Regions from separate parts of the Geobacillus sp. GHH01 genome, predicted to be linked through region 1. Evidence: riboswitches for the same ligand, from Rfam matches in the RefSeq annotation. Region 1 holds a riboswitch; each other region holds the start of a gene.
What was found. A riboswitch is a leader RNA that binds a small molecule or an ion and turns the genes downstream of it on or off. The one in region 1 is predicted to bind S-adenosylmethionine.
Positions count from the first base shown of each region.

Region 2: another riboswitch for S-adenosylmethionine. It lies ahead of GHH_RS15160 (methionine ABC transporter ATP-binding protein); the one in region 1 lies ahead of mtnW (2,3-diketo-5-methylthiopentyl-1-phosphate enolase).
Region 3: another riboswitch for S-adenosylmethionine. It lies ahead of GHH_RS06365 (hypothetical protein); the one in region 1 lies ahead of mtnW (2,3-diketo-5-methylthiopentyl-1-phosphate enolase).
Region 4: another riboswitch for S-adenosylmethionine. It lies ahead of metK (methionine adenosyltransferase); the one in region 1 lies ahead of mtnW (2,3-diketo-5-methylthiopentyl-1-phosphate enolase).

Region 1 is NC_020210.1:860,981-868,297, forward strand. Features, by position in the region: gene GHH_RS04400 (carbon-nitrogen family hydrolase) at 24-836, opposite strand; gene GHH_RS04405 (pyridoxal phosphate-dependent aminotransferase) at 934-2,121, shown strand; SAM riboswitch class I at 2,206-2,314, shown strand; gene mtnW (2,3-diketo-5-methylthiopentyl-1-phosphate enolase) at 2,392-3,633, shown strand; gene mtnX (2-hydroxy-3-keto-5-methylthiopentenyl-1-phosphate phosphatase) at 3,630-4,292, shown strand; gene GHH_RS04420 (methylthioribulose 1-phosphate dehydratase) at 4,289-4,921, shown strand; gene GHH_RS04425 (acireductone dioxygenase) at 4,951-5,493, shown strand; gene GHH_RS04430 (ZIP family metal transporter) at 5,582-6,316, opposite strand; gene GHH_RS04435 (MarR family winged helix-turn-helix transcriptional regulator) at 6,533-6,982, shown strand; gene GHH_RS04440 (phosphate propanoyltransferase) at 7,072-7,317, shown strand, end outside.
Region 2 is NC_020210.1:3,058,655-3,065,971, reverse strand. Features, by position in the region: gene GHH_RS15195 (acyl-CoA dehydrogenase family protein) at 1-556, shown strand, start outside; gene GHH_RS15190 (arsenate reductase family protein) at 634-999, shown strand; gene gcvH (glycine cleavage system protein GcvH) at 1,096-1,479, shown strand; gene GHH_RS15180 (YusG family protein) at 1,555-1,791, shown strand; gene GHH_RS15175 (toprim domain-containing protein) at 1,890-2,249, shown strand; gene GHH_RS15170 (thioredoxin family protein) at 2,246-2,563, shown strand; gene GHH_RS15165 (hypothetical protein) at 2,709-3,056, shown strand; SAM riboswitch class I at 3,131-3,240, shown strand; gene GHH_RS15160 (methionine ABC transporter ATP-binding protein) at 3,328-4,356, shown strand; gene GHH_RS15155 (methionine ABC transporter permease) at 4,346-5,014, shown strand; gene GHH_RS15150 (MetQ/NlpA family ABC transporter substrate-binding protein) at 5,030-5,881, shown strand; gene GHH_RS15145 (hypothetical protein) at 5,987-6,178, opposite strand; gene GHH_RS15140 (carboxymuconolactone decarboxylase family protein) at 6,758-7,120, shown strand.
Region 3 is NC_020210.1:1,254,867-1,262,183, forward strand. Features, by position in the region: gene glpK (glycerol kinase GlpK) at 1-179, shown strand, start outside; partial or broken gene GHH_RS06350 (ABC transporter permease) at 419-838, shown strand; gene GHH_RS06355 (ABC transporter permease) at 855-1,763, shown strand; partial or broken gene opp4A (oligopeptide ABC transporter substrate-binding protein) at 1,777-3,561, shown strand; SAM riboswitch class I at 3,623-3,727, shown strand; gene GHH_RS06365 (hypothetical protein) at 3,809-4,132, shown strand; gene GHH_RS06370 (VOC family protein) at 4,148-4,531, shown strand; gene GHH_RS06375 (PaaI family thioesterase) at 4,632-5,114, shown strand; gene GHH_RS06380 (hypothetical protein) at 5,149-5,391, shown strand; gene GHH_RS06385 (PaaI family thioesterase) at 5,375-5,791, opposite strand; gene hutG (formimidoylglutamase) at 6,062-7,033, shown strand; gene GHH_RS06395 (response regulator transcription factor) at 7,038-7,317, shown strand, end outside.
Region 4 is NC_020210.1:2,927,773-2,935,089, reverse strand. Features, by position in the region: gene GHH_RS14450 (ABC transporter substrate-binding protein) at 1-688, opposite strand, end outside; gene GHH_RS14445 (S9 family peptidase) at 980-1,768, shown strand; gene GHH_RS14440 (DUF2584 domain-containing protein) at 1,861-2,103, shown strand; gene GHH_RS14435 (Rpn family recombination-promoting nuclease/putative transposase) at 2,383-3,333, shown strand; gene pckA (phosphoenolpyruvate carboxykinase (ATP)) at 4,010-5,596, opposite strand; SAM riboswitch class I at 5,815-5,929, shown strand; gene metK (methionine adenosyltransferase) at 6,059-7,270, shown strand; gene GHH_RS14420 (gamma carbonic anhydrase family protein) at 7,293-7,317, opposite strand, start outside.

The DNA of each region.
Region 1 (7,317 bases):
ATACATGGTCGGCCAATCGATTGTCAATACGTTTTGAAAAAATTTTTTGCCGTTTCATAGTCGTGCGGCCGGCGGTCGGCAAACACCGGGATGCGCGCACGGACGTCCGCAACGAGCGCGGGATCGATGTCGGCCGAGAGAATGCCCGGCTTCTCGTCCGCCTCGGCGATCACTTCGCCCCATGGGTCGATGACGAGCGAATGGCCGGCAAAGACGTTGTTCGGGTCGCGGCCAGCCCGGTTGCAGGCGACGACGTAGCATTGGTTTTCAATCGCCCGCGCCATCAAGAGCGTCCGCCAATGGTGCAGGCGGGGAAGCGGCCATTCGGCGACGACAAACAGCACTTCCGCCCCAGCCAAAGCATGGGCGCGAATCCACTCCGGAAAGCGGATGTCATAGCAAATGACCCCGGCGCATGAAAGCCCGTCGAGCGAAAACAAGCCTAAGCTGCTTCCCGGCTGCAAATACAAATGTTCATCCATCAATTGGAACAGATGGAGTTTGCTATATTCGCCGACGATTTGACCGTTCCGGTCGGCCACGATCATCGTGTTCGTCACGCCGGTTGTTGTTTTTTTAGCGACCGAGCCGGCGACGAGATGGATGCTGTGTGCTTGCGCTAGGCGGGAGGCGAACGCTTTGGCCCGTTCGGCGCCTTCGTCGGCAATCTCATCTAGGCGCGTCAAATCGTAGCCGGTCGTCCATAATTCCGGCAGCACGATGATATTCGCGCCGTCCTTGACGGCCGATTCAATGGCGCTTTCCGCGCGCCGTTCGTTTTCGTTCGGGTCGCCAAACGCAATATCAAGCTGGAGGCAGGCGATGCGGATCGTCATGAGTTTTCACCTCGAAAAAATTTTGCTTTACATTTTGCTTTTTACGATATATGATGTTGCACTAGAATTTCAAGAATTTTTTAAGAAGGTGTGGGCGATGACGATGGAAATTCCTTTTTCCGAGTTGCTTGAGCAGCTGCCAAAGCAATTTTTCGCCTCGCTTGTCGCAAAAGTCGGGGAGAAAATCAAGGCCGGATGCGACGTGATCAATTTAGGGCAAGGCAACCCGGATCAGCCGACGCCAAAGCATATCGTTGAGGCGATGCAGCGGGCGGCGGCTAATCCGAAATACCATAAATATTCGCCGTTTCAAGGCTACTTCTTTTTGAAAGAAGCCATCGCCGCGTTTTACGCGCGTGAATACGGGGTGAACATCGATCCAGACCGCGAAGTCGCCATTTTGTTCGGCGGCAAGGCCGGGCTTGTCGAGCTGCCGCTTTGCCTCGTCAACCCGGGCGATGTGGTGCTGGCCCCGGACCCGGGCTATCCGGACTATTGGTCGGGGATCGCGCTTGCCCGCGCGCGGATGGAAATGATGCCGCTTGTTGCGGAAAACGGTTTTTTGCCGGACTATGAAGCCATTCCGGCGGCAGTGGCCGACCGAGCGAAGCTCATGTTTTTAAACTATCCGAACAATCCGACCGGCGCGACGGCGACAAAGGAATTTTTCGCGGAGACGGTGGCGTTTGCCGCCAAGCACGGCATTGCCGTCGTGCACGATTTCGCTTATGGGGCGATCGGCTTTGACGGCCGGAAACCGGTCAGCTTCCTGGAAGTCGATGGGGCGAAAGACGTCGGCGTCGAAATTTATACGTTTTCGAAAACATACAATATGGCCGGCTGGCGTGTGGCGTTTGCCGTCGGCAACGAGCGGATCATTCGGGCGCTTGAGCTTTTGCAGGATCATTTGTATGTCAGCTTGTTCGGCGCCATCCAGGAAGCGGCCGCCGCGGCGCTCCTTGGTCCGCAAGATTGTGTCACGGAGCTGGTCGCATTGTATGAGGCGCGCCGCAATGCGTTCATCGCTGCGCTCTGCGAGGCCGGCTGGGAGGTGCAGGCGCCATCCGGGTCGTTTTTCGCCTGGCTTCCGCTGCCAAAAGGCATATCATCCGCTGAGTTTGCCGACATGCTGCTTGAGCGGGCGCATGTCGCCGTCGCCCCAGGCATCGGGTTCGGCGAGCACGGCGAAGGGTATGTGCGCGTCGGCCTCTTGACCGATGAAGCGCGGCTTCGCGAAGCAGCGGAGCGGATCGGCCGCCTTGGATTGTTTGAAAAAAATTTTTGAAAAATGATTGACAACGCCAATCGGTGATGGCATAATTCAAAGTAAATTTGCCAATTGCTTGACAAGTGCATAAACGAGCAGGCTTTCTTATCAAGAGCAGGCGGAGGGACGAGCCCAATGAAGCCCGGCAACCGGCTTGGCGCGCGCCAAGCACGGTGCTAATTCTTGCAGCGGAAACGCTGAGAGATAAGAAGAGCGCCATGAATGAATGACGCCTCTTCTTAGGAAGGGGCTTTTTTATTTCGCCATATATTGAAAGAGGGATGGGCGATGAGTGCAGTCATTGCGACGTATTTGCTTCATGACGAGAAAGACATTCGCAAAAAGGCCGAAGGGATCGCGCTCGGCTTGACGGTCGGCACATGGACCGACTTGCCGCAGCTGGAGCAAGACCAGCTCCGCAAACATAAAGGGGAAGTCGTTGCGGTCGAGGAGCTTGGCGAGAGCGAGCGGGTAAACGCCTATTTCGGCAAGCGGTTGAAGCGGGCGATCGTCAAAATCGCCTATCCGACGGTGAACTTCAGCGCCGATTTGCCAGCATTGTTGGTGACGACGTTCGGCAAGCTGTCGCTTGACGGGGAAGTGCGGTTGCTTGATTTGGCATTTCCGGAAGAATGGAAGCGGCAGTTTCCGGGGCCGCGCTTTGGCATCGCCGGCATTCGCGAAAAGGTCGGAGTGTACGACCGCCCGCTGTTGATGAGCATTTTCAAAGGCATCGTCGGCCGCGATTTGGCGTATTTGACATCAGAGTTGAAAAAGCAAGCGCTTGGCGGCGTTGACTTGGTCAAAGATGACGAAATTTTGTTTGACAGCGATCGTCTGCCATTTGCGAAGCGCATTACAGAAGGCAAAGCGGCGCTCGAAGAGGTGTACGAACAAACAGGCAAGCGGACGCTGTATGCCGTCAACTTGACCGGCAAAACGTTTGAACTGAAAGAAAAAGCGAAACGGGCGGCTGAGCTTGGCGCCGATGTGCTGTTGTTCAACGTGTTCGCCTATGGATTGGACGTCCTGCAAGGGTTGCGGGAAGATGAAGAGATTTCCGTTCCGATCATGGCCCACCCGGCGTTCAGCGGCGCGATCACGCCGTCGGAGTTTTACGGCGTCGCCCCGTCGCTCTTGCTTGGAAAGCTTTTGCGGCTTGCCGGCGCCGACTTTGTTCTGTTCCCGTCGCCGTACGGCAGCGTCGCCTTGGAGCGCGAGCAGGCGCTTGGCATCGCCCGGGCGCTGACCGATGAACAAGAGCCGTTTGCCCGGGCGTTTCCAGTGCCATCGGCCGGCATCCATCCGGGCTTGGTGCCGCTCCTTGTCCGCGATTTTGGCCTTGACAGCGTCGTCAACGCCGGCGGCGGCATCCACGGCCACCCGGACGGGGCGATCGGCGGCGGACGGGCGTTTCGCGCGGCGATCGACGCAGCGCTGGTCGGCCGTCCGCTTCGTGAAGCGGCGAAAGACAACGAGGCGCTGCAAAAGGCGATCGACCGCTGGGGCGCTATTGAGGTGGAAGCATGACGAAACAACTCGTTCTTTTTTGCGATTTTGACGGCACGATCACGGAAAACGACAACATCATCGCGATTATGAAACAGTTCGCCCCGCCGGAGTGGGAGGCGCTAAAGGACGACATTCTCGCCCAGCGCATCTCCGTTCAGGAAGGCGTCGGAAAAATGTTTTCGCTTCTTCCGTCAGCGCTGAAAGGGGAGATTGTTGACTTTTTGCTTAGCACCGCCCGCTTGCGCGAAGGGTTCCGCGAGTTTGTCGCATGGACAAAAGAGCAAAGCATCCCGCTCTATATCGTGAGCGGCGGCATCGACTTTTTCGTCTATCCGCTGCTTGAAGGGCTCATTGAACCGGAGCGGATTTTTTGCAACGGCTCCGATTTCAGCGGTGAGACGATCCGCATCACATGGCCGCATGCATGTGACAGCCGGTGCCAAAACGGCTGCGGCTGCTGCAAGCCGTCGCTATTGCGCAGGCTTGCCCGCCCGGACGGGTATCACGTCGTCATCGGCGATTCGATCACCGACTTGGCGGTGGCCAGGCAAGCCGACTATGTGCTGGCGCGCGATTTTCTGCTTGAAAAATGTCAAGAGCTTGACCTGCCGCACGCGCCATTTGCGACGTTTTTTGACGTGATGGATGCGTTGCAGCGAATGGAGGTGATCGTATGAGCATCGTCGTGAAAAAGTGGAACGAGCTTGCGGAAGTGAAAGCCGAGCTCGCCGCCCGCGATTGGTTTTTCGCAACAAGCGGCAATTTGTCGATCAAAGTGACGGACGACCCGTTGACGTTTTTGGTGACAGCGAGCGGCAAGGATAAGCGGAAGCAAACGGATGAGGACTTCTTGCTCGTTGACGCTGCCGGCCGACCAGCGGAGAAAACACATTTAAAGCCATCAGCGGAGACGCTGCTGCATGTGGAAATTTACAACCGCACAAACGCCGGTTGCGTCTTGCACGTTCATACCGTGGACAACAATTTGATTTCTGAACTGTATGCGTCAAACGGGGAAGCAGTCTTTTCCGGCCAGGAAATCATCAAGGCGTTTGGCATTTGGGAAGAAAACGCCGCAGTGCGCATCCCGATCATTAACAATGACGCCGACATCCCGACGCTGGCTCGGGAGTTTGCGAACCATGTTCATGGCGACGCCGGCGCCGTGTTGATCCACAACCACGGCATTACCGTCTGGGGACGAACGGCGTTTGAAGCGAAAAAACATTTGGAAGCGTGGGAGTTTTTGTTCAGCTGGCAGGTGAAGCGGCTGCTTTTGCAACGGGCCGGCCTGCCGGTTGGTTAATATACATCTTTTAGAAGGGGGATTTTGACATGGCCGTCATCAAAGTGAGAAAAACGGGCCAAGTGATTGAAGGAGAAGACAATGTGCGCGCGTTTTTGAACAGTCAAGGGGTGTTGTATGAACATTGGGACATCACGAAACTGCCGGAGCATTTGCGTGACAAATACGTACTCACGGATGAAGAGAAAAATGAAATTTTGGCGACGTTCAAAGATGAAATTGAAGATTTGGCGGCGCGCCGCGGCTACAAAACATGGGATATCGTCGCTCTGTCCGATGCGACGCCGAACTTGGATGAACTGCTGAAAAAATTTGAACAAGTGCACATCCATACGGAAGATGAAGTGCGCGCCATTACGGCCGGCCATGGCATTTTCATCATCAAAGGCGACAAAGAAACCGGTTATTTTGATGTAGAGCTTGAAGCCGGCGACGTCATTTCCGTGCCGGAAGGGAATCCGCACTACTTTACGCTCATGGACGACCGCCAAGTCGTAGCCGTCCGTCTGTTCATCGACCCGTCCGGCTGGGTCGCCCATCCGTATGAAGAAAAAGAAGAGGCCGTCCAATAATGAGAACACCCCGCTGCCAGGCAAGGCAGCGGGGTGTTTCGTTCTGTATGGAGAGGAGCGCCTGTCTCGATGACGGAAGGGGGGATCGCTAAAACGATTCGGTTAACAAAATCATAAACAAAATGCCGATAATAAACGCGTACGTCGAGATCCGTTCGTTGCCGTCGCCATGACTTTCGGGAATGAGTTCTTTGTAAATGATAAACAGCATCGCCCCGGCGGCAAACGCCAACCCGTATGGAACGAGGCCGCGGAAGAGAGAGGTTAAATAAAAGCCGAGCAAAGACGTCACAATTTCGACCGCGCCGGTTAACGTGGCAATGACAAACGCTTTAAAGCGGCCAATCTGCTGATTGACTAAAAACAAGGCGACCAAAAATCCTTCCGGCGCGTTTTGCAAGCCGATGGCCAATGCGATCAAATTGCCGATTTGCGAAGCGCCGTCTGAGGCGTAGCTCACCCCGACTGACAGCCCTTCGGGGAGATTGTGCATCGCAATGGCGGCGATGATGAGCATCGCCTTTTCGTCGAATTGCAAGCCGCTTTTCGTATGCTCCAAGTCGATATGGGGGACGGTCATCTCAAGCAACGTTAACACGAGCACCCCCGCCGCCAATCCGATGGCGAGCGCCTCAAAACCGCCGGACCGCAGGGCCTCGGGAATAAGACTTGTCATCGAGGCCGCCATCATAATGCCGGCTGAAAACGCGAGGAGCACATCGCGCCAGCGGTGGGTGAGCGATTTGGCCATAAACAAAATCGGCACAGCGCCAAGTCCGGTCGATAAGGCGGACAGCACACTGCCGGTCAATACCCCGTTCATCCAATTCCCCCTTCATCAGCCTTTATTTTTTCATATGCGCCGTTTCCACAAATGTGACAATCGCCCAAGCGCTGCCCTATAACAAAATTATCATAGCGAAAGGAACGGCCGCTGGCGAGAAAAATGGACCAGCGCCTGGCAAAAACGGTTGCCTGCCTGTTTGCTGTTCAAGTATAATGCAAGTAAGAAATGGTTAAATGCAAAGGGTTGGATGGCATGGAACAAAAAGAGCAAGAACTCGAGCAATCGCTAAAGTTGTTTATCGTATTGTCGCGGGCTTACCGCGCCGTAAGCGACCAAGTGAACAAATCAATCCACTCATTCGGGGTCAATCCGACCGAATTTGCCGTGTTAGAATTGTTATACCATAAAGGGGATCAGCCGCTCCAGCAAATTGGCGAAAAAATTTTGCTGGCGAGCGGGAGCATCACCTACGTCATTGACAAACTGGAAAACAAAGGATTGATCGTCCGCCGCGCCTGCGAAAAGGACCGGCGCGTCACGTACGCGTCCATTACAGAAGAGGGGCGGCGGTTTATTGAACGCGTATTTCCCGAGCATGCGGAAAAAATTCACGAAACGGTTTCGGCGCTGACGGCGGCAGAAAAAGAGCAGGCGATTGCGCTGCTGAAAAAATTAGGATATGGGGCAAAAACAAGGGGCTGACGCGAGGTCGGCCTCTTTAATTTTGCCGGAAATGGATACGTTATATAAAGAACATACCATAGCCAGCAAAAAAGGAGAGATCACCATTGATGGTTCCAGTAGGGGTATCGAATCGCCACATTCATTTATCAAAAGAACACATGGCGGCGCTGTTTGGCGAAGGCGCCGAGCTGACGGTGCTCAAGCCGTTGTCGCAGCCTGGCCAGTTCGCCGCCAAGGAAACGGTGACGGTCGAAGGGCCGAAAGGGAAAATTGAAAACGTCCGCGTCCTCGGACCGGTCCGTTCGCTCACCCAGCTTGAAATTTCGAAAACCGACAGCTTCAAGCTCGGCGTC
Region 2 (7,317 bases), 1.4 Mb from region 1:
CAACCGCCTTCTCGTGCCGGGCATGTATTTGAAAAAGGCGTTAAAAGGCGAGCTGCCGCTCTTCCAAAAAGCGCAGCAGCTTCAGGAAGAACTGATGATGATGGCCGCCGAAGAGCCGGGGACGGGCGCGCTGGAACAAGAGAAATACTTGGTGCGCAACGCGAAAAAAATCGCCTTGATGGTCGCCGGTTTAGCGGCGCAAAAATACGGCCAGCGCATTGAAGAAGAGCAAGAAGTGCTCGTCAACATCGCCGACATCGTCTCGAACATTTATGCGATGGAATCAGCGCTTTTGCGCACGGAAAAAGCGATTCAGGCGAGCGGTGAGGAGAAAAACAAACAAAAATTGCTGTACACGCAAATTTTCTGCCAAGAGGCGTTCAATGAAATTGAAGCCCATGCGAAAGAAACGCTCGTCGCCGTCGAACAAGGAGACACGCTGCGGATGATGCTCGCCGCTCTCCGACGGCTGACGCGCCATACGCCGATCAACGTGATCGCGAAAAAACGCGAAGCGGCCGCCGCGCTCATTGAAGCCGAACGGTATATTGTGTGATAATGGGAAGTGCCAGGCGTTTGCCTGGTGCTTCTTATTTGTTTGCCACACAGCGGAAATGAAAGGGAGGAGTGAAGATGGCGCTCACGCTCTATTGGTATCCAAAATGCGGAACGTGCCGGAAGGCGAAAAAATGGTTGGATGAACACGGCATTGAGGTGCAAACGGTGCATTTGGTCGACGAGCCGCTGACGAAAGAGCAGCTCGCCCGTTTGCACCGTCAAAGCGGGCTGCCGCTCAAAAAATTTTTCAACACGAGCGGGATGAAATACCGCGAGCTTGGCTTGAAGGACAAGCTCGACCGCGCATCGGAAGACGAGATGCTCGATTGGCTCGCCTCGGACGGGATGTTGGTCAAACGGCCGATTTTGACGGACGGCGAGCGGGTCGTCGTGGGCTTTCGCGAACAAGAATACGAGGCGTTTTTCGCGGCGGGGACATAAAAAATTTTTTGCAAAATCGGGTGAATTCAGTGAGTTTTTGCGGAAAATCGGTTATGATGAAAAGGAATATACATTTTGTCGCAATGGAGGGATACGATGAACACGCCGAAAGAACTTCGCTATACAAAGGAGCATGAGTGGGTGCGCGTGGAAGGAGAGAACGTGCGCATCGGCATTACGGATTACGCCCAATCAGAGCTTGGCGACATCGTCTTTGTCGAGCTGCCGGAAGTCGGCGCAGAGGTTACGGCGAACGAGCCGTTCGGCAGCGTTGAATCGGTGAAAACGGTCTCGGAATTGTATGCGCCGATCAGCGGCACGGTCGTTGAAGTGAATGAGGCGTTAAATGACCATCCGGAGTACGTGAACGAATCGCCGTATGACAAAGCGTGGATGATCGTCGTCAAACCGAATGATTTGAGCGAAATCGACAATTTGTTGACGGCGGAACAATACGAGGCGATGATCAACGAAGGATAAACGTTCCTGCAATCTTCGCTTCGATTCGGGCACTCTATACATACCGGAATTTGATTGAAAAAAGGGGTGCTCGCGATGGCGCTGCAAACGACGCGCATAGATGTCACGGACCGGATCATCGGCAAACTGAACGGCCGCTCGCTGGAGTTGTACGAGGAAGGAGAGCTCATCGGGCGCCTTCCGCTTCCGGCGGCCGTCCCGTTGAAAAAGGGGTATACCGAACAAAACGGAAGAATTTACAAACAGGTGACCGCTACCGTTGAGCCGGACCAAAAATATGTCGATTGCGACGGGGAAGCGGGCTGGTGTTGAAAGGCAACGGTGGATGGCCGTTGCTTTTCATTTTCAACATTTGGCCGGCGCAAGACATACAATAATAGTATCCTCATTTGAAGTTAGGTGGGTCGGACATGCGACGCGTGGAAAAAGTGATCATCGTCGAAGGGCGATCAGACAAGCAAAAAGTGGCGGCGGTGCTGAACGAACCAGTCGTCATCGTCTGCACAAACGGCACGATCAGTGATGCGCGCCTTGAGGAGCTGGCCGATGAGCTGGAAGGATGCGATGTATACGTCTTGGCCGATGCCGATGAGGCGGGAGAAAAATTGCGCCGGCAGTTTCGCCGCATGTTTCCAGAGGCGGAGCATCTTTACATTGACCGGGCGTATCGCGAAGTGGCGGCCGCTCCGCCTTGGCACTTGGCGCAAGTGCTGTTGCGCGCTCGTTTCGACGTCCGCATCGAATCGCTCATGAGGGGAAGAGGCGAGTGAAAGCGATCGACCGAAACGATGTCATGCGAGTGGTGGAAGTCGAGCCGCTTCTGGCCCTTTACTTGTATACCCCGCTGTGCGGCACGTGCCAGCTGGCGCGGCGGATGCTAACGGTGGTGGAGCAGTTGTTTCCGGCGCTGCCGTTTTACGAAACGGACATCAACTATATCCCTGAGCAGGCCGTTGCGTGGAAAATTGAAAGCGTTCCTTGCCTGCTTCTTTTTAGGGACGGAACGGTCGCAGGCAAGTGGTATGCCTTTCATTCCGTTCCGTATTTGTACGAAGTGATTCAAGCCTGCTTGCCGTCCCGATGATTCGCCTTTTTTTGACGCTGTTTGACACATTTCTTGGGAAATGACAAAAACGGCGCTCGTTCGTCAACGGGTTGTCGAGATTTTTGTAAAGGATTTCTCCTCTTCAGGTGGAAGTGAAAAAATAAAAATGGGGGAGGGGATATCCATGGAAATGCGTGAATTAGTCGGGCAGTTCGTGGAACGGATGCAAGCGTTGCGTCATTTGATGCCGATTTTGCCGGATGAGCAGCTGTGTGTTCGGTTTGAAAGTGGGGATGAAACCGCCTTGCTGTTGATCGGCAAGGAACCAGCCGCTTTAGGGATGGAACACGATGAACGGAAAACATTGACCGTGCGCGGCCCCAAAGAAGCGCTCGCGTCCTTGCTGAACGGCGAACTGAAGCTGCAGCAGCTCGTCCGCCTGCAAGAAGTGCACGTGTCAGGAAGCTTCCGTCAGCTGTTGCTTCTTGAATCGCTCCTCCATTTGGCTAAACCGTATCGGCATGTTGGGTGAAAAAATTGTTGACAGCGTTCGACAAGCGGTGATACAATCACATTCGTAAATCAATTGCATAGGCGATTGTTGCGCTCTTATCAAGAGAGGTGGAGGGATGTGCCCAATGAAGCCCGGCAACCGTCAGCGCGTGCGCTGAAATGGTGCCAATTCACACAAAGCGGCCTGCTTTGAGAGATAAGAGACGGAATGGTGCACAATACCTTTCTGTTCTCTGCGGGCAGAAAGGTTTTCTTTTTGCGCTCTGCCGCTTGGGAAGGAAGGTGAAACGATGATTACACTCGAACAAGTGACAAAAATCTATCAAGCGGCCAACGGCTCAGTCACGGCCGTCGACAATGTGTCGCTTGAGATTCGCGAAGGAGAAATTTTCGGCATTATCGGCTACAGCGGCGCGGGGAAAAGCACGCTCATCCGCTTGCTCAATGGGCTCGAGAAGCCGACGAGCGGCCGGGTGGTCGTCGCCGGGCGCGATATGACGCGCGTGAAAGGTCGGGAGCTGCGCAAGGCGCGCCAAGAAATCGGGATGATTTTCCAGCATTTCAACTTGCTTTGGTCTCGCACAGTCAGGGAAAACATTGCCTTTCCGCTTGAAATTGCCGGCGTCCCGAAAGAGGAGCGGAACAAGCGGGTGGATGAATTGATCGAACTTGTCGGCCTTTCCGGGCGCGAGGATGCCTACCCGTCGCAGCTGAGCGGCGGGCAAAAGCAGCGGGTCGGCATCGCCCGGGCGCTCGCCAACAACCCGAAAGTGCTGCTTTGCGACGAGGCGACATCGGCGTTGGACCCACAGACGACCGATGCGATTTTGGACTTGCTCGTTGACATCAACAAGCGCCTCGGGCTGACGATTGTGCTGATCACCCATGAAATGCACGTCATCCGCAAAATTTGCGACCGCGTTGCGGTGATGGAAAGCGGCCGAATCGTCGAGCAAGGCGACGTGCTGCATGTGTTCCGCAACCCGCAGCAGCCGATTACGAAACGGTTCGTCAAGCAGCTGATCGAGCCCGAGGAGACGGAAGAGGCGATTTCCCATTTGTTTGGCCAATACCCGAGCGGGCTGATCGCGCAGCTGACGTTCGTCGGCGCGGCAGCCGGAAAGCCGCTCATCACCGAAGTGGTGCGTCAGTTTGCCGTCGATGTCAACATTTTGCAAGGGAAAATTTCGCAAACCCATCAAGGTGCCTATGGGGTGCTGTTCATTCACCTCGACGGAGCGGCCGATGAAATCGACCGGGCGCTTGACTACATTCAACGCCAGCAAGTGGCGGTGGAGGTGATTCACGATGCTCGCTAACCTCCTGCCGAACGTGCAATGGGAGACGATGTGGGCGGCGACGGTCGAGACGCTGTATATGACGGGAGTGGCGGTGGCGGCCACTTTCGTCCTCGGAATCGTTCTTGGCTTGCTTCTATTTTTGACAGCGAAGGGCAACCTATGGGAAAACCGGTTTGTCAATACCGTGATTGCGGCGTTTGTGAACATTTTCCGCTCCATTCCGTTTATTATTTTGATCATTTTGCTCATTCCGTTTACCACCTGGCTCGTCGGGACGATGCTTGGCGCCAATGCGGCGCTGCCGGCTTTGGTCATTGGGGCCGCGCCGTTTTACGCCCGCATGGTCGAAATCGCTCTTCGCGAAATTGATAAAGGCGTCATCGAAGCAGCCCAAGCGATGGGTGCCTCAACGTGGACGATCATTTGGAAAGTGCTGCTGCCGGAGTCATTGCCGGCGCTTGTCTCCGGCATTACGGTGACGGCGGTGTCGCTCGTCAGCTATACAGCGATGGCTGGAGCCATCGGCGCCGGCGGGCTTGGGAACTTGGCGTATTTGGAAGGGTTCCAGCGCAACCATAACGATGTGACATTTGTCGCAACCGTATTGGTGTTGGTCATTGTATTTATCATTCAGCTGATCGGTGACTTTGTCACTTCGAAAATCGATAAACGATAAAGGGGGAAACAACTGATGAAGAAATGGTTGGGTGTGTTGCTCGCCGCCATTCTCGTGCTCGCTTTGGCGGCATGCGGCGGCAACAATAACGACAGCGCGGAAGGCGGCAAAGACGGCAAATTGGTGAAGTTGAAAGTCGGTGCGTCGAACGTGCCGCATGCGGAAATTTTGGAAAAAGCGAAACCGATTTTGAAGAAAAAAGGCATCGACTTGGAGATCATTACGTTCCAAGATTACATCTTGCCGAACAAAGCGCTGGCTGAGAAGCAAATCGACGCCAACTATTTCCAACACATTCCGTATTTGGAATCGCAAAAGAAAGAGTACGGCTATGATTTCGTCAACGCCGGCGGCATTCATATCGAGCCGATCGGCTTATACTCGAAAAAATACAAAAGCATTGAAGAACTGCCGGACGGCGCGACGATCATCATGAGCAACTCGGTCGCCGACCATGGCCGCATTTTATCGATGCTGCAAGAAAAAGGGCTCATTAAATTGAAACCGGGCGTCGATAAAACGAAAGCGACAGTCAATGACATCATCGAAAATCCAAAGCATTTAAAATTTAAGGCCGATGTCGACGCCGGGCTTCTGCCGCAAATTTACAAAAACGGCGAAGGCGATGCGGTGCTGATCAACGCCAACTATGCGCTTGACGCCGGTTTGGACCCGGCGAAAGACCCGATCGCCGTGGAGTCGCCGAAAAACAATCCGTATGTGAACATTGTGGCGGTGCGCAAAGGCGATGAAAACCGAAAAGAAATCAAAACGCTTGTCGAAGTGCTGCAATCGAAAGAAATTCAAGATTTCATCAAAGAAAAATACCACGGCGCCGTCATTCCAGCGGCGACAAACAATCAATAACGGGAGCGAATCGCTTCCGTTATTTTTTGCACAAAAAAGAGCCGCCCGAAAGTTCAAAACCGTTTTGGATGGAGAGACGCCGCGGCCGGTCTGTTTTCCCGCGCTTCATCGGTTGTTCAAACGCGCCAGTACGGCGGCGAGCATGACGATGATGACGCAGTTTTGCAGGGCGACCACTGTCGTTAAACTGAAGATGACGTCCCCGTGTTCACCGAGAATGCTGCCGATGATGATCCACGCCAAAAACGAAGCGAAAGCGACGGTTAAGGCAAAGACAACCCAACGAATCAATGGCATTCCCCCCTTTCCTATGATGATGGAAGTGGAACAGAACCGTTCGTTTTCATCATGACATTCCGTCGATGTTGGCGAAACGGTGGTGTTTCCACAAGCTTTTAATACCATTCGTTGTTTAATATCGTTTTCCTTCATCCTATTTCGCGCAGGAGACTCCCACTTCAACGACCAAAGGGAGTAAGTGGGAGAGGAATGCTCGTTCCCCCTTTCTTTTGTGTATGATAGAATAAAGACGTGGAGAAAACTGTTAAATAAAGGCATTCCAATAACGGCTGCTCGATGTATGGAGTTGGTTGCAGGAAACGCTGCAACCGTAAAACATCGAGCGTAGGTCCGTCTGTTGTGTGTGGAAGCCAAGTACTGCCAACAGACACACCGAGAGAATCGGCAACGATGCAGGCATGACCTGCGTCGTTGGGTAGTCGTCAACCTGCCCCCTGATGCAACCCCAAGTCAAGGAAGGAGGACGAAGTCCGTTTGCACTTCTGGGGAGTTGCAAGCCCCCACTTCAAGCGTTAGCGAAGTGGGGGTAGTTGACGCATACTAACAGCAGAAACGAACAAAGGGAGGAAAATGATGATGAACAACGAAACACATGCATCGGTCGAATCCGCGCTTCATCGCTACAAAGAGGGAATTGGGGCGTTCACCAAAAAACTTCCGAATGTGGCCGAGCGGTTTAACGCGTTTACGGAAGCGTGCTTTGCCGAGGGAGCGCTGTCAAAAAAAGAAAAACAATTGATTGCCCTCGGCATCAGCTTGGCGGCGCAAGACGAGTATTGCACGATTTACCATACGAAAGGATGCCTTGACGAAGGAGCGTCGGAACGGGAAATTTTGGAAGTATGCGCGGTGGCGGCCGCGTTTGGCGGCGGGGCGGCGATGAGCCAGGCGGTGACGCTCGTGCAGGAATGCCTCCGCGAGCTGCGGACAGCCCATTAGACTCCGGCAACGGGGTCTTTTTTTTGCAAAAGCTCGTACAAACAGCCCGTTTTCGTGTAAAATATAAAAAGCGCTGTCCCTTTTTCCTGTTTTTCTCCGTTTAGTTGCGTCTACATAGTGAAAAAGGGGGCGGAATAGTTGCGCATATTTTTCATTTGTTATAAGATTGTAATGAGAATAAAATGAGAATGAGCGTC
Region 3 (7,317 bases), 390 kb from region 1:
CGGCCTTGGGTGCGGCGTATTTGGCCGGATTGGCCGTCGGCTATTGGAACAGCCGGGACGACATCGCCGCCCAATGGCAGCTGGATCGCCGCTTTGAACCGAAGATGGACGACGCCAAGCGGACCGCGCTCTATGAAGGATGGAAAAAAGCGGTGCAGGCGGCGCGGGCGTTTAAATAAGAAAAAACGCAGATGTCTCGTCATGGGCATCTGCGTTTTTGTATTTTGGCTTACACATTACGGAGCGGAAGAAAAATGAAACGGCATCGCCCTCCTTTGTTTGTCGAGTAAAGGCGATTTTTTTCGATGCGCATTCAACAAAGCAAAAAAAGCTGAGCGTTTGAAACATTAATATAGTCAAACAAATTTATGTTCTAAATAATCATATATGATAAGGATCAAATTACAAAAAATGTTGAAGCAAGTTGAATCATCTCATGCTTCCGGCTTTATCGGGCGCGCTCATCAACACGGTCGTCACCATTCAATATTTGCGAAGCGAAATCATTGATACGAAAGTGAAAGATTTCGTGAAAACAGCGCGCGCCAAGGGCGTTCCAGAACGCCAGATTTACTGGCGGCACATTTTGCGCAATTCGTTTTTGCCGATCGCAGCGTTTTTAGGCTATGAAATTACGGGTCTCATCGGCGGTTCCGTGTTTTTAGAGTCCATTTACAGTTATCCAGGGCTTGGACAACTGTTTTTGCAGTCGATTATGCAGCGCGACTACAGCGTCGTAACGGCGCTTGTGATGATTTCCGGGGTCGCGACGCTTGTGGGGACCTTGCTTTCTGACATTATTTTAAGTGCGGTCGATCCGCGCATTCGCATTGAGTAAGGGAGGGGCGTGGAATATGAAAATTGAGGTGAACCGTCCTGCTCCAGTTGAAATAGCCTGTGAGAAAAGCCCTTCCGCTCTTTCGATTATGTGGCGGGAGCTCGTCCGCGATCGGCTGGCTCTTGTTTCGCTCATTATATTGTCCGTCATTTTGCTGATTGTCTACGGCGCTTCCATTTTTTTAGACCAAGAGGAAATTGTAAAGGTAGACTTTTTGGCCATTTATTCACCGCCATCGGCGGAACATTGGCTTGGCACCGATTATGGCGGCCGCGATGTGTTCGGCCAGCTGATCATTGGAGCCCGCAATTCCTTTACGATCGGCCTGGCGATTACGCTAATCACAGGTGCGATCGGCCTTGTGGTGGGGCTTGTGGCCGGCTATTTCGGCGGCTGGATCGACAACGTCATCATGCGCATCATCGATTTTATTCTCGTCTTGCCGTTTTTAATGCTGGTGATCGTCTTTGTAGCCATCGTCCCGAAATACAATGTGGCGACGTTCATTTTGATTATGAGCGCGTTTTTATGGACGGGCAAAGCCCGGCTCATTCGCGCCAAGACGCTTGCCGAGCGGGAATTGGACTATGTCAGCGCATCCAAGACGCTCGGGACGCCGGATTGGAAAATCATTTTGTTTCAAATTTTGCCGAACTTAAGCTCCATTATCATCGTCAATTTGACGTTGAACTTAGCTGGCAACATCGGCATTGAGTCAGGTCTTACATACTTGGGGTTCGGGCTGCCGGAAAGCACGCCAAGCCTTGGGACGCTGGTCAGCTATGCGACCAATCCCGATGTGCTGCAAAACAAATGGTGGGTATGGCTGCCTGCATCATTGCTCATTTTGGTGATGATGCTGTGCATAAATTTCATCGGCCAAGCGGTGAAACGTGCGGCTGATGCAAGACAACGACTAGGATAAGGGGGAAGAAAATGTGAAGAGAAAATGGCTGGCGGCTCTCGCCGCGCTCTTGCTCGTGCTCGCCGGGTGCACGGGCAAATCCGACACAACGAGCGGAAAGGGCAACAATAACGAAAAACCGGCGGCTCAGAAGGAAGACATCAGCAAATTCCCGATGACGGTGAAAAACGACGGGAAAATCATCGATGGCGGCGTGTTGAAATACGGCCTTGTGTCCGATACGCCGTTTGAAGGGACGCTCAGCTATGCATTCTACACCGGAGCGCCCGACGCAGAGATTTTGTAATTTTTTGACGAGTCGCTTTTTCGGACGAACGGTGACTATGAAATTACAAATGATGGGGCTGCCACGTATGAGTTGTCGGATGATAAAAAGACGATGACAATCCATATTAAAGACAATGTGAATTGGCATGACGGCCAGCCGGTGACCGCTGAAGACTTGGAGTATGCGTATTTGGTCATCGGCCATAAAGATTACACCGGCGTCCGCTATGGCGATGCGCTCATCCAAGGGATCGTCGGGATGGAAGAATATCACAGCGGCAAAGCGGATAAAATTTCCGGCATTAAAGTCATCGACAAAAAGACGTTGACGATCACATGGAAACAGGCCAATCCGTCGGTGTTGACTGGCATTTGGGCGTATCCGCTGCCGAAGCATTACTTGAAAGACATTCCGATCAAAGACTTGGCGAAATCGGATAAAATCCGGAAAAACCCGATCGGGTTCGGTCCGTTTAAAGTGAAGAAAATCGTTCCGGGCGAGTCGGTAGAGTTTGTTCGCAATGATGACTACTGGGCTGGCAAACCGAACTTGGAAGGCGTCATTTTGAAAGTCGTCAGCCCGCAAGTCGTCCTGCAAGCGCTGAAAAAAGGCGAAATTGACGTCGCTGAGTTCCCGACTGACCAATATTTGAACGCGAAAGGGACGAAAAACATTCAGTTTATCGGTAGAGTGGATTTGGCGTACAACTATATCGGCTTTAAACTCGGCCATTGGGATGCGAAAAAGCAAGAAAATGTGATGGACAATCCGAAATTCCAGAACAAAAAGCTGCGCCAAGCCATGGCGTACGCCATCAACAACCAAGAAGTGGCTGATCGCTTGTACCACGGCTTGCGCTTCCCGGCGACCACGCTGATCCCGCCGTCGTTCCCGGGATACCATGACAGCTCGATCAAAGGGTACACGTATAATCCGGAAAAAGCAAAACAGCTGCTTGATGAGGCCGGCTATAAAGATGTGGACGGCGACGGCTTGCGCGAAGATCCGAACGGCAAAAAGTTTACGATCAACTTTTTGGCGATGAGCGGCGGCGATATTGCCGAGCCGTTGGCGAAGTTTTACATGCAATGCTGGAAAGACGTTGGCTTGGATGTCCAATTGGTGGACGGCCGTCTGGCGGAGTTCAACTCGTTCTATGACATGGTTGAAAAAGATGACCCGAAAGTGGATGTTTACGCTGCCGCTTGGGCAACGGGAACGGACGTCGACCCGTACGGATTGTACGGCCGCAACGTCATGTTCAACTACTCGCGTTGGGTGAACGAGAAAAATGATGAGCTGCTAGAAAAAGGCCATTCCGAGCAGGCGTTTGACAAGGAGTATCGCCGGAAAATTTACAGCGAGTGGCAAAAGCTAATGAACGAAGAAGTGCCGGTCATCCCAACGTTGTATCGTTCCGCCATCTACGCAGTCAACAACCGCGTCGCCAACTTTACGGTTGACCCGAGCTCGAAGCTGACGTGGAAAGATGTCGGCGTCACGGCCGAGCAGCCGGAAGTGGCGGAATAAACAAAAAAGCGATTGCTTCTATGGGATTCGATATGGTAACATGAAAGACAAATGATCATACGTCTTATCAAGAGTGGGCGAGAGAACGGGCTTGATGACCCCACAGCAACCTGCCGCCGGCAAGGTGCTAACACCCGCAAAGCGGTCTCGCTTTGGATGATAAGAACGGCTGTCCCCTTTCGCATCATTCCGAGGCGAAAGGGGTTTTTGTCGATAGGGGGTGAAGGGGGAAATAGTGGAGAGGGACATGTCGATCCGAGCTTGCATGGCCGCTCATCTCCGTGCCGCTGCGTTCGCCGTTCATGTCATGCGCTGCGTGCAGGCGGAGCTGATTCGGTTTGACCCTGAAGCGGCGGTTTATGTCGACCGCGGGGGCGGATATACCCACTTGTATGGGAAAGCGCAAGGGACAACCTTTTCAGTGTTGTTGACCGACAGCGAGGCGGACGAATGGAAGGCGGACGGACCGTACGCCCTTGATCGCTACATATGGACAGAGCTTGGGAAAAAAGGGGTTTTTCCAATGCGGATGACGCCGTATTTACAAGCTGTATGGTTAATGGAGTCATAGAAAGGAAGAGGACGAATGGCAGTCAAAAAATTTGAGCATGTCGGCATTCAAGTGAAAGACATCGAGACATCAAAGGCATTTTACCAAAACGTCGTCGGCCTGGAGCTGCTCGACGAAATGATTCATACGAACGGAACGATGAAATTGGCGTTTTTAGGGATTGACGGCTCGATCGTCGTCGAGCTGATCGAAGGATACAACCCGGATTTGCCGACGGAAGGAAAAGTGCACCACGTGGCGTTTACGGTCGAAGGCATCGAGCAGGAAAAAGAACGGCTTCAGTCGCTCGGCGTCCCGCTAGTGTGGGATGAAATTACAACGCTCCCAAACGGGGCGAAATACTTATTTTTCCTTGGTCCGGACGGCGAATGGATCGAGTTTTACGAGCCGGCGCAATGAACGAAGGGGAAGGTGGCCATACCGATGGCCGCCTTTTGCCGTGCAAGAAGGAAAATAGGGAGTGCACCGCGTATAGGTAAAGGGGAGAGGAGGAGAACAGATGGAGCCGCAAGTCATTCGCGCCATTCAAGACGACTACCCGGATGAATTCGCCTGGTGCTACGGCTGCGGACGGTTGAATGAGCAAGGCCATCATTTCCGCACCGGCTGGGACGGAGACAAAACGGTGACCGTCTATACGCCGCGCCCGGAACATACGGCGATCCCCGGGTTTGTGTACGGCGGGCTGATCGCCTCGCTCATCGACTGCCATGGCACCGGGTCGGCGGCGCTCGCCTTGCATCGGAAAAACGGCCATGAGCCGGGAAGCGGGGAAACGCCGCCGCGCTTTGTCACCGCGTCGCTTCATGTCGACTTTGTCAAGCCGACGCCGCATGGCGTGCCGCTTGTCGCCGTCGGAACGGTGACGGAGATTCACCCGAAAAAATGGCAAGTGGACACCGAGGTGTTCGCCAACGGCGAACTGTGCGCCCGCGGTCAAGTCGTCGCGGTCGTCATGCCGAAAACGTTTGTCCAGGGATGACAAGCAAACGAAAAGCGCCGGAGGGCGGCTGTTTTTGACAGCGCTTTCTCCGGCGCTTCGCTCGTTGCGCTCGATCCCGCTTGGGAAAAAGCGGACATCTTCACAAGTGACATGTTCATCCTTGGATGGCGGGGCGAAACAGGTTGCCGATCGAACGCTTCTAGGCATGGCTGCTGCCAACAGCCCGATTCAGTTGGACCGGTTTGGCGTCTGCCTCGGCGCCAGCGTTTCACTTCCCTTCCATAAACGAAAGCGCTTTTTTACGGTTTATCCATAATCAGCACCGAGGAGGTCGCGCTCGCCACTTCTTTGCCGTTTTGCCGGACGACGGCAGTCACGTAGGCGACAGTTTTCCCGAACTTTTCCACTCGCGCTTCCACTTCAGCTTCCCCTGCCGCCGCGGGGCGGTGAAACGTCGTCTGCAAGTTGATGGACGCGTGCAGCTGGTCATCGCGAAGCAAGGTGGTCACCGCATACGCCATGAGAATATCCGCCGCCGCTCCGACGAACCCGCCCATGATCACCCCGTTGCCGTTGAGGAGCGATTCATGGATCGTCCATACCCCTTTCGCATAGCCGTCACGGGCTTCCGCCAGGCGGACGCCGAGCGTCTCATCGCACGGCGGCGGCGCGCTTTTTCCGGCAATGACGTCATGCAAGTTGGTAATTGGCTTCATCTCGAACATCCTTTCTGTCATCCATTGCGTTTCCATGAAAATGGGGTCATTTTCATGCCCGGATGGAGGGCAAAACGCCGCCCGCGGATCGTTTCGGTGAACATCATGGATCCTAAAGCAGCGATTTTCATCGGGTGGTGAGCGAAATGAGCTCATGGATGTTTTATTCGCCAAACGGCGGCGATTTCCTCTTTTTCGTGCGCAAGGGAGGAGTACGGCAAAGCGGCGGCGAAAGAAACAAACAGCGGATGATGGAAAGGAGAGGGTCTTATGTATCAACCGCCAGACGCCGGCCGTTGGACCGGGCGGGTTGACAGCGTGAGCGATGAACGGGCGTTTCGCCTTCATCAGCGCATTCGCCTGCTCGACTTGTCCCAACCATTGGAGACAGCGGCAGAACGGGCGGCCGCGTTCATCGGGTTTGCGTGCGACGAAGGCGTGCGCCGCAACCAAGGACGCCAAGGGGCGAAAGAGGCGCCTGCCGCCGTCAAAGCCGCGCTGGCCCGGCTGCCTTGGCATCTTCCGGAAGGGGTCGTTGTCTATGACGCAGGCGATGTCGTTTGCGTCGATGAACGGCTCGAACAAAGCCAGACGGAACTTGGGAAGGCGGTCGCCCGCCTGCTGCAACACAACATGGCGCCTATCGTGATCGGCGGCGGCCATGAGACGGCGTATGGGCATTACTTGGGCGTCCGGGAAGCGCTTGGGACGGATGCCCGCCTTGGCATCCTCAACATTGACGCCCATTTCGACTTGCGCCCGTACGATGACGGCCCGACATCGGGGACGATGTTTCGGCAAATATTGGATCAAGACGATCGAGTGAGCTACTTCTGCCTTGGCATTCAGCGGCTCGGCAACACGGCGGCGCTGTTTGCGGACGCCGAGACGTATCGGTGCCGTTACATGCTGGAAGACGAGCTGACCGCAGGGCCGATCGAGGCTGCCTATGAACAAATCGAGAAGTTTGCCGCCGATCATGATGCGGTGATGCTCACCTTTTGCATGGACGCCATCAGCGCAGCCGCCGCGCCGGGGGTGAGCGCGCCGTCGCCGTTTGGGCTCGCCCCGTCTCTGGCGCGCGCGCTCATCCGCCGAATCGTTTCCCATCCGAAAACGATCAGCGTCGACCTTTGCGAAGTCAATCCACTCTTGGATGAAGGCGGAAAAACGGTGGCGTTGGCCGCCGCCTTTTGCATGGAAGCGCTCCTTCATTTTCAACGCTTGCAGCCAAGGCGGTGAGAACGTGAAATTGGTCATTGCCGAACGGGACGACAAAGAACGGGAAGCGATCCGCTGGCTCGTGTCCGCGTATTCCTTGCCGATTGAGCGGGTGTATACGGCAGCCACCGTGGAGGAGATGATGGCCGTCTTGGAGCGGGAGGCGCCGGAGCTGTTGTACGTCGAACTCGACATGATTCCGTATGAACGATGGCCGCAGGCGACCGCCCACGTCCGCTTGTTTTGCCAACGGGTGATTGCCGCAACGGCCGAGGCGACGTTCGCGCGGGCGAAACAAGCCATCG
Region 4 (7,317 bases), 1.5 Mb from region 1:
AGCTTCGTTTCGCCATATACGACGTGTACGGCACGCGCCCGGATTCGGTGCCGAATGAAGCGACGATATAGCCTTTTCCTTCTTGTTCAAAAATGCTCGCCGTCGGTTCAAACAGCTGGACGAAATCGCCCGTCCCGCTCGCAAAGGCGTTGGCGATATTGGCGAAATCAACGTTTTGGATCAGCTTCAAATCTTGATGCGGGTCAATGCCGTGTTTTTTCAGCACAAACTCGCCGACCATTTGCGGCATGCCGCCTTTCCGTTGGCCGAGGAACGTGCTTCCTTTCAGCATCTCCCATGTAAAGTGGTCGATTTTCTCGCGGGAAACAAGAAACGTCCCGTCGGTTTGCGTGAGCTGCGCGAAATTGATGACCGGATCGTCCGTCCCTTGCGCATAGACATAAATGGATGTTTCCGAGCCGACAAGGGCGATGTCCGCGCCGCCGGAAAGCAGCGTCGTCATCGTTTTGTCGCCGCCCCATGTCGTCGTCAGTTCGACATCCAGCCCCTCTTCTTGAAAGAAGCCTTTTGCCAGGGCGACGTACTGCGGCGCGTAAAAAATCGAGTGCGTCACTTCGGCGAGCCGCACTTTTTTGAGCGGCTTTTCGCTTTGGCCCCCGTCATTCGTGCAGGCGGAAAGCGGCAAAAGCAAGAGAAGCGAGCATAACCATACGGCCCATTTTTTCATGTTCGTTAACCCCCTTGGTTCGCATGCGGTAAACCGTGGTTTCACCTTATCGTATGCACGCAGCAAAAATGTGTGAATGCCTAGAAAAAATGGGCGGTCAGCCGAGAACGGGCGGCGGTCGGGACGCTCCTCGCGCTCCAGGGCTTTTTCAAGATGACGCTCGGCCAAGGGGAGGCATGCAAGAGCGGCGAGGCAGTCGGACATCCCCACTTGTCCTAATGAAAGAAGGCGTTGGGGGATGATGACGGGTGGTTCGCATCATCTGTTTTCGCATAGGAAGGAGGCAGGCGTATGGACGGGGACATCATCGACCAATACCGGTTTCCGTCGCCGCATCCGGGAATCGATGTGTTCTTTGTCACCTATATGTCCCAAGGGCTGAAGGTGAAAGGATTTTTAGCGGCGCCGAAACAAAATAAGGTGTATGACGGCTTCTTGTATTTGCGCGGCGGGATTAAAAATGTGGGGCAGGTGCGAGTGCCGCGCCTTGTCCAATTCGCTTCGCAAGGGTTTGTCGTCTTCGCTCCGCTTTACCGCGGCAATGGGGGCGGAGAAGGAAACGAAGATTTCGCCGGCGACGACCGTTATGACGCGCTCGCTGGGTTTCATCTCCTTCGCCGCCATCCGCTCGTCCATCCCGGGCGCGTTCACATGTTCGGCTTCTCCCGCGGCGGGGCGATGGCGCTCCATGCCGCTCTAATGGCCGAGGGGGTCTGTTCGGTGGCGGTCTGGGGCGGGGTGGCGGATCTGGAGCTTACGTATTGGGAGCGGCCTGACTTGCGGCGAATGATGAAGCGCGTCATCGGCGGGACGCCGAACAAATGCCCGGAGCGCTACCGGCATCGAACCCCGCTTTATTATCTCGAGCGGCTCCAAGCCCCGGTGCTCATCATCCACGGCGGGCGCGATGAGAACGTATCGATTGAGCACGCCTATCGGCTTGAGCGGCGGCTGAAGCAGCTCGGCAAACCGGTCACGGCTTGGTACTTCCCTGAGTTCACCCACTATTTTCCGCCGCAAGCCAATCGCGAGACGGTGCAAAGGCTCACGGAATGGATGAAACAACAGCTGACAATGTGATACGATACAACTAGAGGGGCGGCTGCGCGCGCCGCTCGGGTGGCGGCGCGGCCGCCAACGAATCGATGGGGTGCCAAGGAGGTTGGAATCATATGGGCATGCCGATGGAGCTGCAGACGGTCATTGTGACAAAAGGAAAGGAACAGCGCGTTCAAGGAAATGTGTTTGTGTTGGAAAAAGAAGGATACCGCTTGTATCCGCTTGACGTGCCGCTTGAAGTGCGCCGGACGGTGCAAAGCGAAGCGAGCGGCGTTGCGGTCGTGAGAAAGCTTGAGTGGAAAGACAGCCGGACGACGGTGACGTATGAGCTCGTCAGCCTGTATTCGACGAATTGAACGAGGCTGCACACCACGAAGCGGCTGAATGAGAGCTGAACGGGTTCATCGGACAGGAGCGCAAACGGAAGAACGGTTTGCGCTCTTGGCTCAAGTTTTTTCCGTCTATAGTTAACTTGTGGCGTCAGGCCGATTCAGACAAGCATAAAAATAGCCTTTGCTTGAGGACTTCCTGTGCGACGTTTGATCATACCATAAAAAAGTAGGGGGGAGGAGAAGGAGTTTGGCCGCGGAGAGCGAATATCATACGATGAATTCGATGCCGCAAGGAGGGAAAACGTGGCGAAAAAGCGAATCGATCACGACCGGTTGTTCAAGGAGCTGCTGTCGACGTTTTTCGAAGACTTTTTGCTTCTTTTCTTTCCTGACGTGTACGAGCACATCGACGTCCATCATCTTTCCTTTCTCTCCGAAGAGCTGTTCACCGACGTGACAGCTGGGGAAAAGCACCGCGTCGACTTGTTGGTCGAAACAAAGGTAAGAGGGGAGGACGGGCTCGTCATCGTTCACGTCGAACATCAAAGCTATAAGCAGCGGACGTTCCCCGAGCGAATGTTCCTCTACTTCAGCCGCTTGTTTCAAAAACACCGCCGCCGCATCCTCCCGATCGCCATTTTCAGCTACGACGAACGCCACGACGAACCTTCCTCATTGATGATTCAATTTCCATTTTTGACGGTTCTTGACTTCCGCTTTCTGACGGTGGAACTGCGCAAACTGCCGTGGCGCGAGTACATCCGCCGTGACAATCCGGTTGCCGCCGCCTTGTTAAGCAAAATGGGGTATAATGAAAGCGAGAAGGTGGAAGTGAAAAAGGAGTTTTTGCGCATCCTAGTCCGCCTCGAGCTCGATGAGGCGAAGCAGCGGCTGTTGTTTGGGTTTTTTGAAACGTATTTGCGGTTGTCCGAAGCGGAGGAAATCCAACTGCGAAACGAGGTGAGCCAAATGGAGACGAAGGAAGCGAAACAAGTGATGGAGCTCATCATCTCATACGAACAGCGGGGAATCGAGAAAGGCATTCAACAAGGAGTCAAACAAGGAATCGAACAAGGGTTGAAACAAGGAATAAAGCAAGGGATGAAGCAAGGGATTGAACAGGGACGCCAAAAAGGGATCGAGGAAGGGAAAATCGACATCGCGAAGAAAATGTTGGCGAAAGGGTACGATGTCGACACGATCCACGAGCTGACCGGGTTGCCGGCGGAAAAGATTGAACAGCTGAAGAAGTAAACCCGCCTTCGCATTGTCGTCGACCCCCAATCGTGCCAAAACCCCGGGGGATCGACGACAATCATTTTATGCGTTCGAACCTTACGGCCATCGAGGGTAAAGTCTATTGACAGAATTTGTCGGTGACGTTCATCGTCCCGATTGGCGTTTTGATTCTAATGTTGAAAAGGCAGGAGCGCAAACAATCCTTCGGTTTGCACTCTGCCATATGATGAAGCAAGACTGATTCCTTTGCTTTGTTCTGAAATAAAGTGATCATTTACAGAGGGAGCTCACAAAATAGTTCCCGTGATTTCTCCTCCTCAATCCTCTCTTTGATCATCGAAACGATTGGTGATGGAATCGTAAACACGAACCAAAAGCCAGCTCTTCAGTTTTTGATAAAACGCGCTCTTTGTCGCGCCCCCAAGCAAGGGGGCGAAGGAAAGCGGATGGATTTTCAACAATTTCCTAAAGGCGAATGGATATACTGAAGCAATGGAAGCCTCCCCCTTATTCTTGTGCAGAGTCTATTTTTTATTACCACAACTTCCCTTGTTTGTCAAGGATTTGTTCGGCATCGGAATGAAAAAATCCTCCCGATTTTCGTGGGAAGGAGGCGAAATGGGAGGCCCAAAGCAACGGAAAGAAATAAAAAACAGCCGGACAGGGAATACCCTGTCCGGCCGTGTTCTTGTTACACGAGCGGTCCGCCGAGTTTTTCGATGGACGGATCGATGTGGGCGAATTTTTGGAAGTTGGCGCGGAATTTTTGCGCCAGCTCTTTTGCTTTTTGTTCGTATGCTTGTTTGTCGGCCCATGTGTTTTGCGGCTGCAGGACGTCATCCGGCACGCCGGGGACGCGGGTTGGGATGGCGAGGCCGAAAATCGGATCTTTGACTGTTTCGACGTTGTCGAGCTCCCCTTCGACGGCGGCTTGCACCATCGCCCGGGTGTAGGCGAGCTTCATGCGGCTGCCGACGCCGTACGCCCCCCCTGTCCAACCGGTGTTGACCAAAAAGACGCGGACGTTGTGTTCGGCGATTTTTTGCCCGAGCATTTCCGCGTATTCGACGGCCGGGCGCGGCAAAAACGGTGCGCCAAAGCACGTTGAGAACGTTGCTTCCGGTTCGGTGACGCCGCGTTCGGTGCCGGCGAGCTTGCTTGTGTAGCCGCTTAAGAAATGGTACATCGCTTGTTCGCGCGTCAGCTTGCTGATCGGCGGCAGGACGCCGAACGCATCAGCCGTCAAAAACACGATCGTGGACGGATGGCCGGCGACGCTCGGGTCGATGATGTTTTGGATCGCCTGAAGCGGGTAGGCGGCGCGCGTGTTTTCCGTCAGCGTGCCGTCGTCGTAATTCGGCACCCGCGTCGCGTCATCGAGGACGACGTTTTCGAGCACCGCGCCGAAGCCGATGGCGTCAAAAATTTGCGGCTCTTTCTCGCGCGATAGGTTGATGCATTTCGCATAGCAGCCGCCTTCGATGTTGAAAATACCGCGGCTTGACCAGCCGTGTTCATCATCGCCGATCAAGCGGCGGTTCGGGTCGGTCGAGAGCGTCGTTTTTCCCGTTCCCGACAAGCCGAAAAAGAGGGCGACGTCGCCTTCCTGGCCGACGTTGGCCGAGCAGTGCATCGGCAGGATGCCTTGTTCCGGCAGCAAATAGTTCATCACCGAGAAAATCGATTTTTTCATTTCGCCGGCATACTCGGTGCCGCCGATCAACACGGTGCGCCGTTCAAACGAGATGATGATGAACGCTTCCGAGCGCGTGCCGTCGACTTTCGGGTCGGCTTTAAAGTTCGGCGCGCAAATGACGGTGAATTGCGGCTCATGCACGGCGAGCTCTTCGGCGTTCGGCCGAATGAACAGCTGATGGACGAACAAGTTGTGCCAGGCGAATTCGTTGACGACTTGAATCGGCAGCCGGTATTTCGGATCGGCGCCGGCAAAGCCTTTAAACACGAACAGTTCATCTTTCTTCATTAAATAGTCGAGCACTTTGTCGTACAGTTTATCAAACGTCTCCGGAGACATCGGCTGGTTGACCGCTCCCCAGTCGATCGTTTGCTTCGTTGACGGTTCTTCGACGATGTATTTGTCTTTCGGCGACCGCCCTGTGTACTTGCCGGTCGTGACCGCGACGGCTCCGGTGTGCGTCAGCCGTCCTTCGTTCCGCTGCAGGACTTTCTCGACGAGCTCGGCGACGGACAGTTGATGATGCACGTACGGTTTTTGCAGCAATACATCAAGCTTATTCGTCATGTTTGCGATCCCCATATTCAAAACCTGCCTTCTTTTTGAAATCACTCTTGAAAATAGTATAACACATTTTTATTAATAGTCCATACTAATTGTGTGGGTTTTTCAAACTTTATTTTGCCCAATGTGTCGATTTCCTTGAGGAAAGAATTTTCTCGGCTGGAAATGATAAAAAATGAATTTTGATAGTTGACTTTGCCGATTCCATTGCGATAAGATAAGTCATTGAACGGATACTCTTATCCCGAGCCGGTGGAGGGACAGGCCCGATGAAGCCCAGCAACCGTCACAACTGTACATGTGTGAAATGGTGCTAACCTGTGGCAAGGCGCAGTCCTTGAACGATAAGAGTGAAAGGAAGCAATACGATTGCCATGACCTTTCCTCAGCCGTTACAGGAAAGGTTTTTTATATTGCGAAGGGAAAAAGGGAAATGAGTTCCGTGTCGCCACATTATGCCAAGAGGAGGAAACAAACCGAATGTCAGCCAAACGCCGCTTGTTTACTTCAGAGTCTGTGACGGAAGGACATCCGGATAAAATTTGCGACCAAATTTCTGACGCCATTTTGGATGCCATTTTGGAAAAAGATCCGAACGCCCGCGTCGCCTGCGAAACGAGCGTCACGACCGGGCTGGTGCTCGTGAGCGGGGAAATCACGACATCAACATACGTGGACATTCCGCGCATCGTCCGCGATACGGTCCGGGAGATCGGCTACACGCGCGCCAAATACGGATTTGACGCCGATACGTGCGCGGTGCTGACGTCGATTGACGAACAATCGCCGGACATTGCGATGGGGGTGAACCGGGCGCTTGAGGCGCGCGAAGGTCAGATGACTGACGAGGAAATTGAAGCGATTGGCGCCGGCGACCAAGGATTGATGTTTGGGTTCGCCTGCAATGAGACGGAAGAATTGATGCCGTTGCCGATTTCGCTTGCGCACCGCTTGGCGCGCCGATTGGCGGAAGTGCGCAAAACGGATGTCTTGCCGTACTTGCGGCCGGACGGGAAAACGCAAGTGACGATCGAATACGATGAAAACGGCAAACCGGTGCGCGTCGATACGATCGTCGTTTCCGCGCAGCACCATCCGGAAATTACGCAAGAGCAAATCGAGCGCGACATTAAAGAACAGGTCATCAAGCCGGTCGTGCCCGCAGAGCTGCTTGATGAGAACACGAAATATTTCATCAACCCGACAGGACGGTTTGTCATCGGCGGTCCGCAAGGGGATGCTGGGTTGACGGGGCGCAAAATCATCGTCGATACGTACGGCGGCTACGCCCGCCACGGCGGCGGCGCGTTCTCGGGCAAAGATCCGACGAAAGTCGACCGCTCGGCGGCGTATGCGGCCCGCTATGTCGCGAAAAACATCGTCGCGGCAGGACTGGCCGACAAATGCGAAGTGCAGCTTGCCTACGCGATCGGCGTCGCCCGCCCAGTTTCGATTTCGATCGATACGTTCGGCACCGGCAAAGTATCGGAAGACATTTTGATTGAGGTCGTGCGCAACAACTTCGATCTCCGCCCGGCGGGCATCATCAAAATGCTCGACCTTCGCCGCCCGATTTACAAACAGACGGCTGCTTACGGCCATTTTGGGCGTACGGACATCGACCTGCCGTGGGAGCGCACCGACAAAGCCGCCTTGTTGAAAGAACAAGCGCTGGCGTTGGCGGACAAGTGATGAAAGAAAAAGAGCTGCCTGATCACGGCAGCTCTTTTTTGTTGGCG